2 regions of the Companilactobacillus metriopterae genome follow, and region 1 is predicted to be linked to the other one. Evidence: predicted binding sites of a transcription regulator. Region 1 holds the regulator's gene; the other holds the start of a gene.

Region 1 (7,640 bases):
GATCAATAAGTTTTGTTGAAACTCCACCCATTGTTTCGATACCAAGTGATAGAGGTGTAACGTCCAAAAGAACAACATCCTTAACATCACCTGAGATAACACCACCTTGAATAGCAGCACCAATAGCAACAGCTTCATCAGGGTTGATTGAGTGATCTGGAGTCTTACCAGTCCATTTTTCAACAGCAGCTTGAACAGCAGGAATACGTGTTGAACCACCATTCAAGATAACTTTATCAATGTCACCATTTGTTAATCCAGCATCTTTTAATGCATTTTCAACAGGGATTCTTGTTTTTTCAACAAGGTCACTTGTTAATTCATCAAATTTTGCTTTTGAAAGTGTTTCTTCCAAGTGAAGAGGACCGTTATCTCCTGAAGAAATAAATGGAAGACTGATTGATGTTTGACTAACACCTGATAAATCTTTTTTAGCTTTTTCAGCAGCATCTTTTAGACGTTGTAAAGCCATCTTGTCTTGAGACAAGTCGATACCATTCTTAGACTTGAATTCAGCAACTAACCAATCAATAATAGCTTCATCAAAGTCGTCACCACCAAGATGTGTATCACCATTTGTTGATAGTACTTCGAAAACTCCGTCCCCTAGTTCAAGGATAGAAACATCAAATGTACCACCACCAAGATCATAAACAAGAACTTTTTCGTCAGCATTTTCATTGTCTAGTCCATATGCCAATGCTGATGCTGTTGGTTCGTTAACAATACGTTGAACATTTAGTCCGGCAATTTTACCGGCATCTTTTGTAGCTTGTCTTTGTGAATCATTGAAATATGCAGGAACTGTAATAACAGCATCTGTAACTTCTTCACCAAGATAATCTTCTGAGAATTTCTTGATGTATTGAAGAATCATTGCTGAAATTTCTTGTGGTGTATAAGATTTATCACCAACAGTTACTTTGTAACCTGCTTCACCAATGTGACGTTTGATTGATGAAATTGTATCTGGGTTAGTGATTGCTTGACGTTTTGCAACTTCACCAACTTGAATTTCACCATCTTTAAAAGCAACAACAGATGGAGTTGTTCTAGCTCCTTCTGGATTTGTAATAATTTTTGGAGAACCACCTTCAAGTACTGCAACAGCAGAGTTTGTAGTTCCTAAATCAATACCGATTACTTTTGACATTAATATTAACCTCTTCTATTTTTTATTTTGCAACGACTACCATTGCTGGTCTTAAAACTCGATCATTTAACATATAGCCTTTTTGGAGTACTTCAACTACTGTATCAGCGGGATTGTCTTCAGTCGCTGGAACAGTTTGTACAGCTTGGTTAACAGTTGGATCAAATTTTTCGTTTTTATTATTTATTTCAATAACTTGATTATCTTTAAAAGCATTGATCAGATGTGTCTGAACCATCTCAATCCCCTTTTTCAATTGAGCACTTGCCTCATCATCGGCTTCAACTGTCAGAGCTCTCTCTAAGTTATCTAGAACAGGAAGAATTTCGGTTGCTAGATTTTGTCCATCATATTTTAGGATGCTTGCAACTTCCTTTTGATGGCGAGCTGTCATATTCTGCATTTCAGCTTGAGCACGTAAATATTTATCCTCAAGCTCAGATTTTTCTTCTTTAAGAGCTTCTATTTCTTCATTAGTTTCATCATTTTTAACAGAGTCATCTGATTCTACATCCAATTCTAATTCTTCATCTGTAGATTCGATTTTGTTTTCTTTATCTGCCATAAATTCCTCCTATATTATGAATCATCATACCTTGAATAATAATCCATTAGTCTTTTTGAGAACTCTTGTCTGAATTCACCCATTAAACCAATAAGTTGTGAATAGTGCATTTGTGTTGGTCCTAAAATTGCTATTAAACCTTTTCCATGTTCTCCAGCATCATAATTTGTGGTAATAAGACTATAATTTTTTAGAGTATCATTACCGAGCTCACTACCAAATCTAACAATTATTTCGTTGTTATCTTCACCAGTATCAAGTAACTGCTTCAAATCATCACTCCCATTAATCATTGAAAATAATGATTGAACATTACTGGAATCATAATCCTGCGCATAATTTAAAAGATTCAATTGACCATCAACAAAATACTTTTCTGACTCTGCTTTCTTAAACAATCCCGAAAGCATATCAATAAATCCACTATCAGAATACATGTATTGCGTTAATATAGCTGGAATTTCTGTTTGAAGTAATTTTTGAACTTGAATTAAAGGTTTACCGATCAATTTGTCATTTACAATTCGAACGATTTTTTCTATTAATTCTGAGTCAATTTTTTCATCTACTGTGTATATATTACTTTCGACATTATTATCACTTGTAACAATAATTGCCATTATCTGATGTGGATTTAAAGGGACAATTCTAAATCCTGTTAAGAGAATTGACTGCCCTTCTGGTCCCAAAGTAATAGCCGTATAACTTGTTAGATGTGATAAAATTTTGGCAGATTCCTGAATCAAATCATCAATTTGATGATATTCACGACCAAAATTCTGATCAATACTTCTAGAAATTTCGTCAGATACTGAAACTGGTTGCACCAAATTATCCAGATAATAACGATATCCTTGAACAGACGGAATTCTTCCAGAAGATAAATGTGTCTTCTCCAAATACCCTGAATCTTCTAAGGCAGCCATCTCATTTCTGATGGTAGCTGAACTTACCGAAAATGGTAAATTATTCATTAGTGTCTTGGAACCAACTGGTTGACCAGTATCTGTATAAATACTTACAACTTCGCGTAAAATAGCATCTTGACGTTGTGTTAGCATTACTACCAGCCTCCTTTAGCACTATTAAACCTTGAGTGCTAACATCCTAAAATATATCAATCTAAACGCTTTGTGTCAAGTGATTACACATAAAAAAGAAAGTTCATAATGAACTTTCTTTTTATTTAAAATATTCTTCTGTATCTTTTTGATCTTGATGAAGTTGATCGATTAACTCATCCATACTATTGAATTTCACTTCTCCACGCAAATATTTTAACCATTCAATTCTAATAGGTTCGTCATATATATCATCATGGAAATTTAAAATATTTGATTCAATTGTTAATCCTGTCTCTTCTTCAAAAGTAACATTGTAACCAACTGAAGTCATTGCTTCATACCATTTCCCTTTTATAAAAACACGTGTCACATAAACACCGACACCAGGAATCAGCTGATCCGCTGTTGGTTTAATATTAGCTGTGGGAAAACCCATTTCACGACCTCTTTTTAATCCGTGAACTACAACCCCTTGATTCTGATAGGCGTAACCCAATAAATCATTGGCCTCAGTTACTTTATTATTTTTAAGTAATTCCCTAATTTCACTAGAACCGATTTTTCTATCTTTATTATCAAGTCTAGGAACACTTATTACTTCAAAGTTACCTTTAGAATATTTAGGTAATAAATTCATATTAGCTATATCTTTTTTACCATATGTATAATCAAAACCAGCAACTACAAATTTTGCATTCATATCAATCATATATTGATTTACAAAGTCTTGAGGACTCAGATGAGCTAGTTCGTCACTAAATTCTAAAAAGTAAACGTCATCTACTCCTAATTCTTTAATTAGTTCTGATTTTCGACGCATAGTAGATAAATAAGTATAGTTTTTTTCATTTTGATAAACTACTCTTGGTGATCTATCAAACGTAATCAAGACTGATTCCAAGTTGTTTTTTTGTGCTAATTCAACACCCTTTTGGATTACTTCTTGATGACCCTTATGAATTCCATCAAAAAATCCCATAATCAAGACAGTATCTTTTTGTGGTCTTTCATTTTTTTTAATTGGATAACTTACGTAGTATATTTTCATATTTTTACTCTTAATTATTTTGAAGTAGCATAGTAGAAGCTACCCAAAGATTTTTACTGTGATCATACTTATATATTGCTTTTATTTTATCTTCAAAATAGAGTGCTACTTCGGAATTTTTATCACTATTTAGTTGCAACCCTACACCATTACACACAAGATTCCATTCATCATCGTTTAATGAATACTTTGGTAGATATGAAAGAACACTTTCTATTGAAGTTAAAAATTCATAATTTTCATTTTTTACCATCTCTTCTATTTCACTTAAATGATAAGTATTTTCTATCAAAATACCTGCACTTTCAACTCGTGTTAGTTGTGACATAAATGCTGGATATCCCAGTTTTTCACCAACTTGAACTGCTAGTGTTCTAACATAAGTTCCCTTAGAACAACGAACTCTAAAAGGTACTGTTTGTTCATTTGTGTCTTCATTGAATTCTATTTCACCATTTAATTCAAATTTATAAATATTTATTCTTCTGACAGGGCGCTCGACCGTTTCCCCAGCTCTAGCATATTCATATAATTTTTTACCATTTACTTTAACTGCAGAAAACATAGGAGGTATTTGTTCTATTTCTCCTTCCATAGAACTAAGGGTTTCTCTAATATTCTCAATAGAAATTTCATTTAAAACTGGTTTGGAATCTACTGTTTCACCTTCTCTATCTTCAGTAGTTGTAGATCGACCAATAGTAATTTCTCCACAGTATTCTTTAGATGAGCTAGTCAAACGCTCAACCAATTTTGTAGACTGACCAACACATATAGGTAATACACCATCAACTAGTGGATCCAAAGTCCCAGTGTGTCCTATTTTTTTTGTTTGCAAAATCTTACGTAACTTATATACATAATCTGAACTAGTTTTACCTAGATCTTTATTTAAAGGAACAATTCCATTCATTCTTGAATCTCCTGTTCTAAAGCTATACAGAGATTAATTATATCAAATTTTAGACAAAAAAAGAGCTAAGTCAGATATTTTGATATCTGAACTTGGCTCTTTTTATTTTATTTATTTGCTTCATCTTGATGAAGTTTTGCTATAAGTTGATCAATTTTTTCACCATATCTAACAGATTCATCTTGTTTGAATTTTAGATCTGGAATTTTATAAAGAGTTAATCTTGAACCTAGTTCTTTTTTTATTATACCTTTAGATTTATCAAGACCAGTTTGTGTTTTTTCAGCATCACTAGCCTTGTTAGATAAAATACTATAATAAATAGTAGCTGTTTGTAAGTCACCTGTCATTTCAACACCAGTAACTGTAACACCTTGAACACGTGGATCTCTGACTCTCTTCAATAAAATATCATTAACTTCTTTTTGAATTTCTTGTTCAACTCTACCAATTCTGTGTTTCATATATAATTATCTCCTATTTTACAGGAACTTCTTCCATTACATATGCTTCAATTTGATCAGCAATCTTGATGTCATTGTAGTTTTCAATTGTTACACCACATTCGAAACCTGCCTTGACTTCTTTAACATCATCTTTGAATCTCTTAAGTGATGCTAGCTTACCTTCATAGATAACAACTCCATCACGAACAAGGCGAACGCCACTTTCACGATTTATGTATCCATTGTCAACAATACAACCGGCAATTGTACCAATCTTAGAAACATTGTAAGTTTCACGAACAGTAAGGTTACCTGTGATTTTTTCTTCATAAACTGGTTCTAGCATACCCTTCATGGCAGCTTCAATTTCATCAATTGCTTGATAAATAACTCTGTGTAGACGAATATCTACGTTATCTTCTGTTGCTTGAAGTTTAGCTTGTGCTGTTGGACGAACATTAAATCCAATAACAATAGCATTACTTGCTGCAGCAAGGTTGATATCACTCTCAGTAATAGCACCAACTGCTTGATGGATAATATTTACTCTAACACCTTCAACATCAATCTTCTTAAGACTTCCTGCAATAGCTTCAGCAGATCCTTGAACGTCGGCCTTAATAATAACGTCAACTTTCTTAAGATCTCCTTCTTGCATTGTCTCGAATAGATTATCTAGAGTAACTGGATTTGTTTTTTGACGTTCAACTTGAAGAGCACGGTTAGCACGTTCTTCACCAGCTGCACGAGCTGTCTTCTCATCTTCAAAGACAACAAACTTATCTGCTGATTCTGGAACATCATTTAATCCTGTAATTTCAATTGGTTGAGAAGGTAATGCTTCAGTTATTTCTTTACCTTGATAGTCAGTCATTGTTCTAACACGACCAAAGGTATTACCAACAACAATCGGATCTCCCACATGAAGAGTACCTTGTTGAACTAGTAGTGATGCAACTGGTCCACGACCCTTATCAAGTTTAGCTTCGATAACAGTACCAACAGCTTTTTGATCAGGATCTGCTTTCAATTCAAGCACATCTGCTTGTAGAAGAATCATTTCTAACAATTGATCGATATTAATATCTTGTTTTGCAGAAATTTGAACAAAGATTGTATCTCCACCATATTCTTCAGGAATTAATTCATATTCCATAAGTTGGTCAATTACATGTTGTGGATTTGCACCTGGTTTATCGATTTTATTAACAGCAACGATGATTGGATCACCAGCTGCTTTAGCATGGTTGATAGCTTCAATTGTTTGAGGCATAACACCATCGTCAGCAGCAACAACTAGTACAACAATATCAGTAACGTCAGCACCACGAGCACGCATGTTAGTAAATGCAGCATGTCCAGGAGTATCAAGGAATGTAATTAATCTATCAGACAATCTAACTTGATAAGCACCAATATGTTGAGTAATTCCACCAGCTTCAGAATCTGTAATGTGAGAATTTCTCAAATTATCTAGCAAGGTTGTCTTACCATGATCAACGTGTCCCATAATTGTAACAACAGGAGGACGAGGTACACTGTTCTCTGAATTTTTGATTTCTTCTTCATAAAATTGATCAATATCAGCAATATCTTCTTGAACTTTTTCTTCTGATTGAATTCCATAATCTTCAGCTATAAGTTCAATTGTATCTTTGTCTAGTGATTGATTTTGATTGATCATCATTCCCAGCATGAACACTTTTTTAACAATTTCAGCTGGTTCACGGTGAAGAATTTTACCTAAATCTTGAGCATTCATACCAACTGTATAAACAAGTGTTTCTGGTAATGGACGTTCTTTTCTTTGTGGCATAACCTTCTTAGGTTCATTGTTACGCTGTTGTTGTTGCTTCTTGCGATTCTTCTTTTTCTTACGAGATCCATAAGGATTTCCAAGATTTTGCTTATTATCAAAGTTACGATTTACAGGTTTCTTACCGCGTGTATTTTCAGCAGGACCATTTGAAGGAGCAGCTGAAAATGCTTCTTTTGGTATTTCAACATTTGGCTTATTAGCAGCCGAATTTTGCACTGGTTTTTGATTATTATTAGTAACAGGTTTCTTGTCTCTATTTACATTATTAGCTGGTCTATTGTTACTTCCAGTATTGTTTGTAGGACGTGAACTATTATTATTACGTCGTGATTGATTGTTGTTAGTACTTCTTTCTGGTGTTCTAGAAGCACTTTGCATATCAGTCTTAAATTGATCTAGATACTTAGCACCTGCTCCACCTTGACGAGGTCTTGGCGCTTGTTGTTGACTAGAAATATTGTTATTACGACGATTATTGTTGTTATTATTAGGGCGACCTGAATTGTTATTGTTGTTAGGACGTCCATTATTAGGTCTTTGACCGTTAGAGTTATTTCTAGAATTATTATTATTATTAAATTTATTAGTTTTGTTCTTGTTTGGATCACGACGAACAGCACTAATTTTAATTT
Region 2 (7,640 bases), 410 kb from region 1:
CTGGATCAAGTGATGCTCCACCAACAAGTCCACCATCAATATCTTCTTTAGACATTAATTCTTTGATACTTTCTGGTTTTACAGAACCACCGTAAAGAATACGAACTTTATCAGCTGTATCAGCATCATAAAGACTTGCAACTTTTTCACGGATTACATGAACAACTTCTTGTGCTTGGTCACTTGTAGCTGTTTTACCAGTACCAATTGCCCAGATTGGTTCGTAGGCAATAACAAGGTTAGCAACATCAGCAGCAGAGATACCTTTAAGAGCTGCTTCAATTTGACCAGTAACGAAACCTTCTGTTTCGTTTGCTTCACGTTGTTCTAGTGTTTCACCACAACATACGATAGGTGTTAGACCATTAGCAATGATCTTAACTGCTTTTTTGTTAATATCTTCATCAGTTTCGTGGAAATATTCTCTACGTTCTGAATGTCCAATAATTACATATTCAACGCCCATTTCTGATAGTACTTTAGGACTGTTTTCACCAGTGAAGGCACCTTCGTCTTCAAAGTATGAGTTTTCAGCAGAAATCTTTAGAGGTGTATTTTTTGAACCTTCTACAAGTGTGTATAAATCTACAGCTGGTGCACCGATAACGGCTTCAACACCAGATTCTGGTAATTTACCTTCAATTGCATTTAAAAATTCTTGTGCTTCTTTAGGGTTTTTGTTTAATTTCCAGTTACCCGCGATAATTGGTGTACGCATAAATTTGTTACTCCTATTAAATTATTTGTCTGAGATTGATGCAATACCAGGTAATGTCTTACCTTCTAGATATTCAAGTGATGAACCACCACCAGTAGAAATATGTGTGATCTTATCAGCAATACCTAGTTGTTTAGCAGCAGCAGTTGAATCACCACCACCAACGATTGTAATAGCATCAGGTAGTTCACCAAGTGCCTTACCAACTTCAAGAGTACCGTTGGCGAAGTTGCTCATTTCGAATGCACCCATTGGTCCATTCCAAACAACTGTCTTAGCACCTTGCAATTTACTTACAAATAACTTGATTGATTCTGGTCCAATATCAAGAGCCATCATGTCATCAGGAACATCAATTCCAGATACTTCAAATGGAGCATCATTTGAGAATTCTTTTGAAACAAGGTGATCTACAGGTAGAACAATCTTGTCTCCAGCTTTAGCTAATAGTTCCTTAGCTAAATCAAGTTTGTCTTCTTCAAATAGTGACTTACCAATCTTGTGTCCTTGAGCTGCAAGGAATGTATATGCCATACCACCACCAATAATGATGTGATCTGACTTAGGAATTAGGTTTTCAATAACAGCAATCTTATCTGAAACCTTAGCACCACCAAGAATTGTAACAAATGGGTGTACTGGGTTTTCAACAGCATTACCTAAGAATTTGATTTCTTTTTCCATAAGGAATCCAGCAGCAACTGGTTTGTTGCTAGCTTTCATTGCTTCTGAAATACCAACGTTAGATGCGTGAGCACGGTGAGCAGTACCGAAAGCGTCATTTACAAATACGTCACCAAGTGATGCCCAGTATTCACCTAACTTAGGATCATTTTTACTTTCACGTTTACCGAAGTCATTATCGATATCTTGGAAACGAGTATTTTCCATAAGAAGGATTTCTCCATCTTGTAGTGAGTTGATAGCATCTTCTAGTTCTTTACCTTCATTTGAAGGTACAAACTTAACTGGTTTTCCAATTAGTTCTTCTAGTTTAGCTGCAACTGGTTTTAGAGTAAGAGCTTTCTTGTCATCATCACTCTTAATTCTACCTAAGTGAGATAGAAGAATAACTTTTCCACCATTATCAGCTACGTAGTTAATTGTTGGCATTGCTGCAACGATACGGTTTGTATCTCCTACAACACCATCTTTGATTGGAACATTAAAGTCAACACGGATAAGAACCTTCTTATCTTTTACATCAACATCTGAAACGATTAATTTTGCCATGTTAAATCCTCCGAAGTTTTTTCCTAAAAAAAAGCGGAAGGAGTTTCCTCCCTCCGCCATTTCAAACTTAATAAAAGTTTTAAATTGCCACTAAATGACTAAAAATTAGTCTAAGCTAGCAAATTTTTGAAGTGTACGAACCATTTGAGCTGTGAAACCTGATTCGTTATCATACCATGCAACAGCCTTAACAACTTGGCCTTCACCTGAACCAACAACTTGTGTTTGTGTTGGGTCAAATACTGAACCAAATGAAGTTCCGATAATATCAGATGAAACAATTTCATCATCGTTGTAACCGAATGATGGGTTGTTTTCTGTATATTTCTTAACAGCAGCGTTTACATCGTCAGCTGTAACTTCTTTGTCAAGAGTAACAACAAGTTCTGTAAGTGAACCTGTGATAACTGGTACACGTTGTGCATGTCCATCAAGTTTACCTTGAAGTTCAGGAACAACCATACCAAGAGCCTTAGCAGCACCAGTTGAATGAGGAATGATGTTAGCAGCAGCAGCACGTGCAGCACGTAGGTTACCACCACGATCAGGACCATCTTGAAGTTTTTGAGTAGCTGTGTATGCGTGAACAGTTGTCATTGTACCAGCTTTGATACCGAATTCTTTGTTAACGGCATTTGCTAGAGGTGCAAGACAGTTTGTTGTACATGAACCAGCTGAAGCGATTCTTACGTCTGATGTTAGAACGTCATCGTTTACACCGTAAACAACTGTTGGCATCTTACCAGCAGGAGCTGAGATAAGAACACGTTTTGCACCAGCGTCTAAGTGAGCTTTTGCTTTTTCTTCTGATGTATAGAAACCAGTACATTCAAGAACGATGTCAACACCGTTTGTTCCAACCCATTTTAGGTCAGCAGCATTTGTTTCTGCGTATACAGGAATTTCTTTACCATCAACGATGATTGAGTTTTCTGTAGCTGAAATGCTGTCAGCCTTAAAGTTACCATGAGCTGTATCATATTTTAGTAGGTGTGCAAGCATTGCAGGTGATGTCAAATCGTTGATTGCAACAACTTCTAGATCTGAAGCAACTTCTGAAATACGACGGAATGCAAGACGACCAATACGTCCAAATCCATTAATACCAACTTTTGTAGTCATGAAAATTTCCTCCTTCAGGAAAGCAAAAATAATATTTTTAAGGGTTATCCCTTAAAATCAGTTTTGAGGCACCTTCGTCAGTTATTAACTGAGTGTGACTAGGTGCATTTTTCATATATGCTTGAATAGCTTCGGCTTTTGATTCTCCACCTGCTATAGCAATCACATATGGGATATTATCAAGGTCCCGAATGTGTAATCCAATTCTGGGTACCTTGTATACTAGTTTACCATTATGGTCATAGAAATGTCCAAATGCTTCAGCAACCGCTTTCTTAGTAACGATTTCATCTGCATCTTTTGATGGTAAGTTTCTACGCTTTGCCATGACTGCTGCAGTTCCAATACTATGAACAACAACATCACTCTTATATATTAAATCAAGAATCGATTTAATTGAAGACTCATTTTGCAAAGATTCAAAACTATTTTCGCTGATGTCCTCTGGTAAGTACAAAGATCTGTAATGACCATGAGATTTTTCAGCCATCTCAGCACACACATTATTAGCTTGTATCTGCATTGATTCTCCAACACCACCACGTGCTGGTAAGAATAACAAATCGCGATTTTTAGATAAATCTGGTGATAAATTTTGTGCAACCTGTGCCATGGTGGAACCACCGGTTACAGAAATTATTGAATCTCCAGCAGGAAGCAATGCTCCTAGTAGCTGATTCAATCGACGACCAAATGAATCTACGACGCGACTCTGTTTATCAGAATTTCCTGGTAAGATTATACATCTTTCAATTCCTAACTTTTGACTAAGCTGCCTTTCAAGTATGGTTCTTCCTTGAAATTCGGCAATAACATTACTTAGTTGTGTAGAAACTCTCTTACCTTCTTCTGTTAAAGACATCCCTGATTTTGAAGAAATTAGCAATCCTTGATTTTTCAAAAGCTCAGTCTCAGTTCTCAGTGACCTTTCGCTCAAATCTAAATCTTCTGCTAAAATTCTTCTTCCGACAGGTTCCATCAATGAAATGGTCTGAAGAATCTTGAAACGCTTCTCCAGAGTCTTAACAAAGTCTGGGGCAATTAAATCCAGCAATTCAATTTCTTCATTATCTGCCATTTTTATCTCCGTGGGACTATTTTTGCCCCTGTGTGTCTTTTTCTGACCCATTGTGTCAAAAAATAAAAGCCCTGTGAAAAATAATCACTTTTTGAGCACAACTAAATTATAACTTATCTCGATTATTTTTCAAGGACTAACCTTTTATTTATATAAATTTATTGAATAACTATCTTTAGATATAAGATGCATATTTGTAACACTTAATACAATGAAGAAAATCAACCATGTTATCCACAATCCTGATGTAGCATCAGTTGTAAAATGTGCCCCTACCCTAATTCTTGTGTACCACATGATTATGCAATAAGCCAAACTAATCCAAAATGTTATTTTTTGAAGTTTTATGTTACTTCTATCAACAAACATTGGTAACAACATAATAGCTGCTGCGGCTGTTGTATGACCAGATGGAAAACTCAAGTGGTTATCTGCTCCATTAGGAAATATCCACATAGTAAAATGTTGTGAATTTCCAGCTAATTCATAGGGACGCCATCTTCCCCAATATGTTTTCATGGCAGAATTAACATTGTCAGCAAGGAAACATGCTAATGTTGCAACAATTGCAACTTTTAACAAGTAGTCCATTTGATAGCTGCTCTTTTGTGATAACCAAATTTGAGATAAACCAATAATAACTAGATAAATAATTATCCAAATTGAAAAGTTACCTAGCCATGATAAGTGTAAATTACCACCATCACTATTGGCCTGTGCTATTGGAGCATGTTTGTCTAAATTATCTTTCAATGCTAATGAATAGTATAGAGTTGTTTTAAGATACCCTCTCCATAATTCCCAACCACCTAATGTCAGTGCTCCTAAAGCCGCAATTAATCTGATTAAAGTTGATTGATTCGATATCCTTAATTCATAATTCACAACAACCATTGAACTTAGAATAATTACCAAAGTAAGTGGCCAAAGACCAAAGTCTTGAAAGATTGTTCCAATTAATGAATTTTGATTAATTAATGCTTGCGATATTTGCCAATCATAAAATGTACCTATTAGCATAATTAATACAATTATCGATATTCCACCAATAATCCCTTTTCTTTGTGCTGTCATATTTTCTCCCCCAAGAGTATTTTGTAATACGCTTTCATTATAAATATAACTAGATACTTTTTGTATTATTTTTTTGCTTTTAAACAATCTATTTGTAATAATCTTTTATGTTATAGAAACTCGCGTCATTAGTGTAATGGATAGCACACAAGATTCCGGTTCTTGGAATGTGGGTTCGACTCCCATGTGACGCATAAATTATGGCTAATAAAAACAAAAAGCCCCTACTCAAAAGAGTAGAGACTTTTGCTGTAAGCAACCCATTAGCCGACCATGACCAATGAATCAATACATGTGATTGTATTCTTACATAGGTACACTATACATTAATAGTTGGCACATAGCAAATTAACGACTAAATCAATTGACCTATTAATATAATTGTGCTAAATTAGCACCATAGCATTTAGAGTGCTAATTTACTTTAGGAGGCAACATATGTTAGTACCTACAGTTATTGAACAAAGCTCACGTGGTGAACGTGCATATGATATTTATTCAAGACTTTTAAAAGACAGAATTATCATGTTATCTGGTGAGGTTAACGATCAACTTGCAAATACTGTTATTGCAGAATTGTTATTCTTAGATGCACAAGATTCAGATAAGGATATTTCTATTTATATCAACTCTCCTGGTGGATCTGTAACATCTGGTCTAGCAATTATGGATACTATGAATTTTGTAAAATCTGATATCCAAACAATTGCCACAGGTATGGCTGCTTCAATGGCCAGTGTATTGTTATCAGCTGGTACTAAGGGTAAGAGATTTGCCCTTCCTAACTCAACTGTCCTAATTCACCAACCTCTTGGTGGTGTTCAAGGTCAACAAACAGAAATCGAAATTGCAGCAAAAGAAATTTTAAAAACTAGAGAAAAACTAAATCACATTTTAGCTGACAACTCTGGTCAATCTTTCGAAAAACTACAAAAAGATACTGAACGTGATAACTACATGACTGCTCAAGAAGCAAAAGATTATGGTTTAATCGATGAGATTATGATCAACAAAAAATAATTTTTGACCCCAACATTTTTGATGTTGGGATTTTTTAGTTCATTTATTTGTTAATTTACTTTATCTGCCCTAATCTATAACTAGATAAGGGGGTAATTAAGATGAATACAACTAGCAGAATAGTAAACAGGAAGGCATTCATAATAACACTTTTAGCTGGTACATTTACTATGTCAATTAGTCAGTCATCGCTTTCAACTGCCTATCCCAATTTGATGAAATACTTCAACGTAGGTCCAACAACTATTCAATGGCTAACAACAGGATTCACGCTAGTAATGTGTTTGACAATGCCTATAAGTCCTTGGTTATTAAATAATGTTTCTTTTAAAAAACTATACTTAGGAATTATTTCTATATTTTCAATTGGTACCGTAATTATTATGCTCGCTCCAAACTTTCCTGTAGCGATGCTAGGTAGAATTCTTGAGGCACTAGCCGTTGGTATTTTATTCCCTTCATTTCAATCAGTATTACTTGAAATAACAACCAAAGATCAACGTGCAAGGACTATGGGTATTGCCGGTTTAGTCATGGGTTCAGCACTAGCATCTGGACCTATTATCTCAGGAATTGTTTTGAAGTTTGTTTCCTGGCAAGGACTTTTTGCATTCTTTCTAATCATTATGATTATTATTTTTATCAGCTCACTATTTTACATTACAGATGTATCGGAAAAACATAGTTATACATTTGATATATACTCAACTGTTAGTTTAATCGGTATTGTGGGATTATTGTATGTAATCAATCAAGCGGGAACATCTATGTCTTTAAATATTGAACTAATTGCAATTTTAATTGTCAGTCTGGTTCTATCGACATTATTTATTCACCGTCAATTAACAATTCCACAACCACTTTTAGATTTAAAAGTTATGAAAAATATAAATTTTGATTTAGCAGTTCTACTGACTGGATTTTCTTATATTTCTTTAATTGTAGTTACTATTATTTATCCACTATATTATCAAAATGTATTACACATGAGTGTTCTTAATTCAGGTCTATCTCTAGTTCCACCCGCAATATTATTAAGTATTTTAAATCCTATATCTGGACGTTTAGCCAAGTCATTAGGATTCAAACGTTTATTACTACTAGGAATGATAATTATCACCATAGGATGGTTATCACTGGTAATAATACCTAACAAGAATTTTATAGAAATGATTATCATTGCCTGCTTAATTGAAGGGGGAAATGCTTTCGTCATGATGCCTGCCACTACTCTAGGTGGTAACTCATTACCTAATAATTTAATCTCTCATGGAACAGCAATAATTACAACCGTCAGACAAATCCTCGGATCTCTTGGCGTAAGTCTAGCAACGATAATTCTTTCGTCTACAAATAAAAATTTTAACTTGCCTGAAGACTCAGGACAAATTGAAT

The links. Region 1 encodes HrcA, which represses chaperone genes, less so after heat shock. Its sites were predicted from a motif close to TTAGCACTCNNNNNNNNNGAGTGCTAA; they were not measured.
Region 2: the regulator HrcA is predicted to act here: its motif matches at 5,617-5,643, upstream of clpP (ATP-dependent Clp endopeptidase proteolytic subunit ClpP).

Annotation. Positions count from the first base shown of each region.
Region 1 covers NZ_CP024610.1:1,099,438-1,107,077, forward strand. The annotation lists gene dnaK (molecular chaperone DnaK) at 1-1,153, opposite strand, end outside; gene grpE (nucleotide exchange factor GrpE) at 1,176-1,718, opposite strand; gene hrcA (heat-inducible transcriptional repressor HrcA) at 1,733-2,779, opposite strand; gene ribF (riboflavin biosynthesis protein RibF) at 2,901-3,830, opposite strand; gene truB (tRNA pseudouridine(55) synthase TruB) at 3,841-4,743, opposite strand; gene rbfA (30S ribosome-binding factor RbfA) at 4,851-5,207, opposite strand; gene infB (translation initiation factor IF-2) at 5,221-7,640, opposite strand, start outside.
Region 2 covers NZ_CP024610.1:690,594-698,233, reverse strand. The annotation lists gene tpiA (triose-phosphate isomerase) at 1-718, opposite strand, end outside; gene CS873_RS03370 (phosphoglycerate kinase) at 740-1,951, opposite strand; gene gap (type I glyceraldehyde-3-phosphate dehydrogenase) at 2,057-3,073, opposite strand; gene CS873_RS03360 (sugar-binding transcriptional regulator) at 3,111-4,151, opposite strand; gene CS873_RS03355 (phosphatase PAP2 family protein) at 4,296-5,225, opposite strand; tRNA gene CS873_RS03350 (tRNA-Arg) at 5,348-5,419, shown strand; gene clpP (ATP-dependent Clp endopeptidase proteolytic subunit ClpP) at 5,664-6,245, shown strand; gene CS873_RS03340 (MFS transporter) at 6,347-7,640, shown strand, end outside.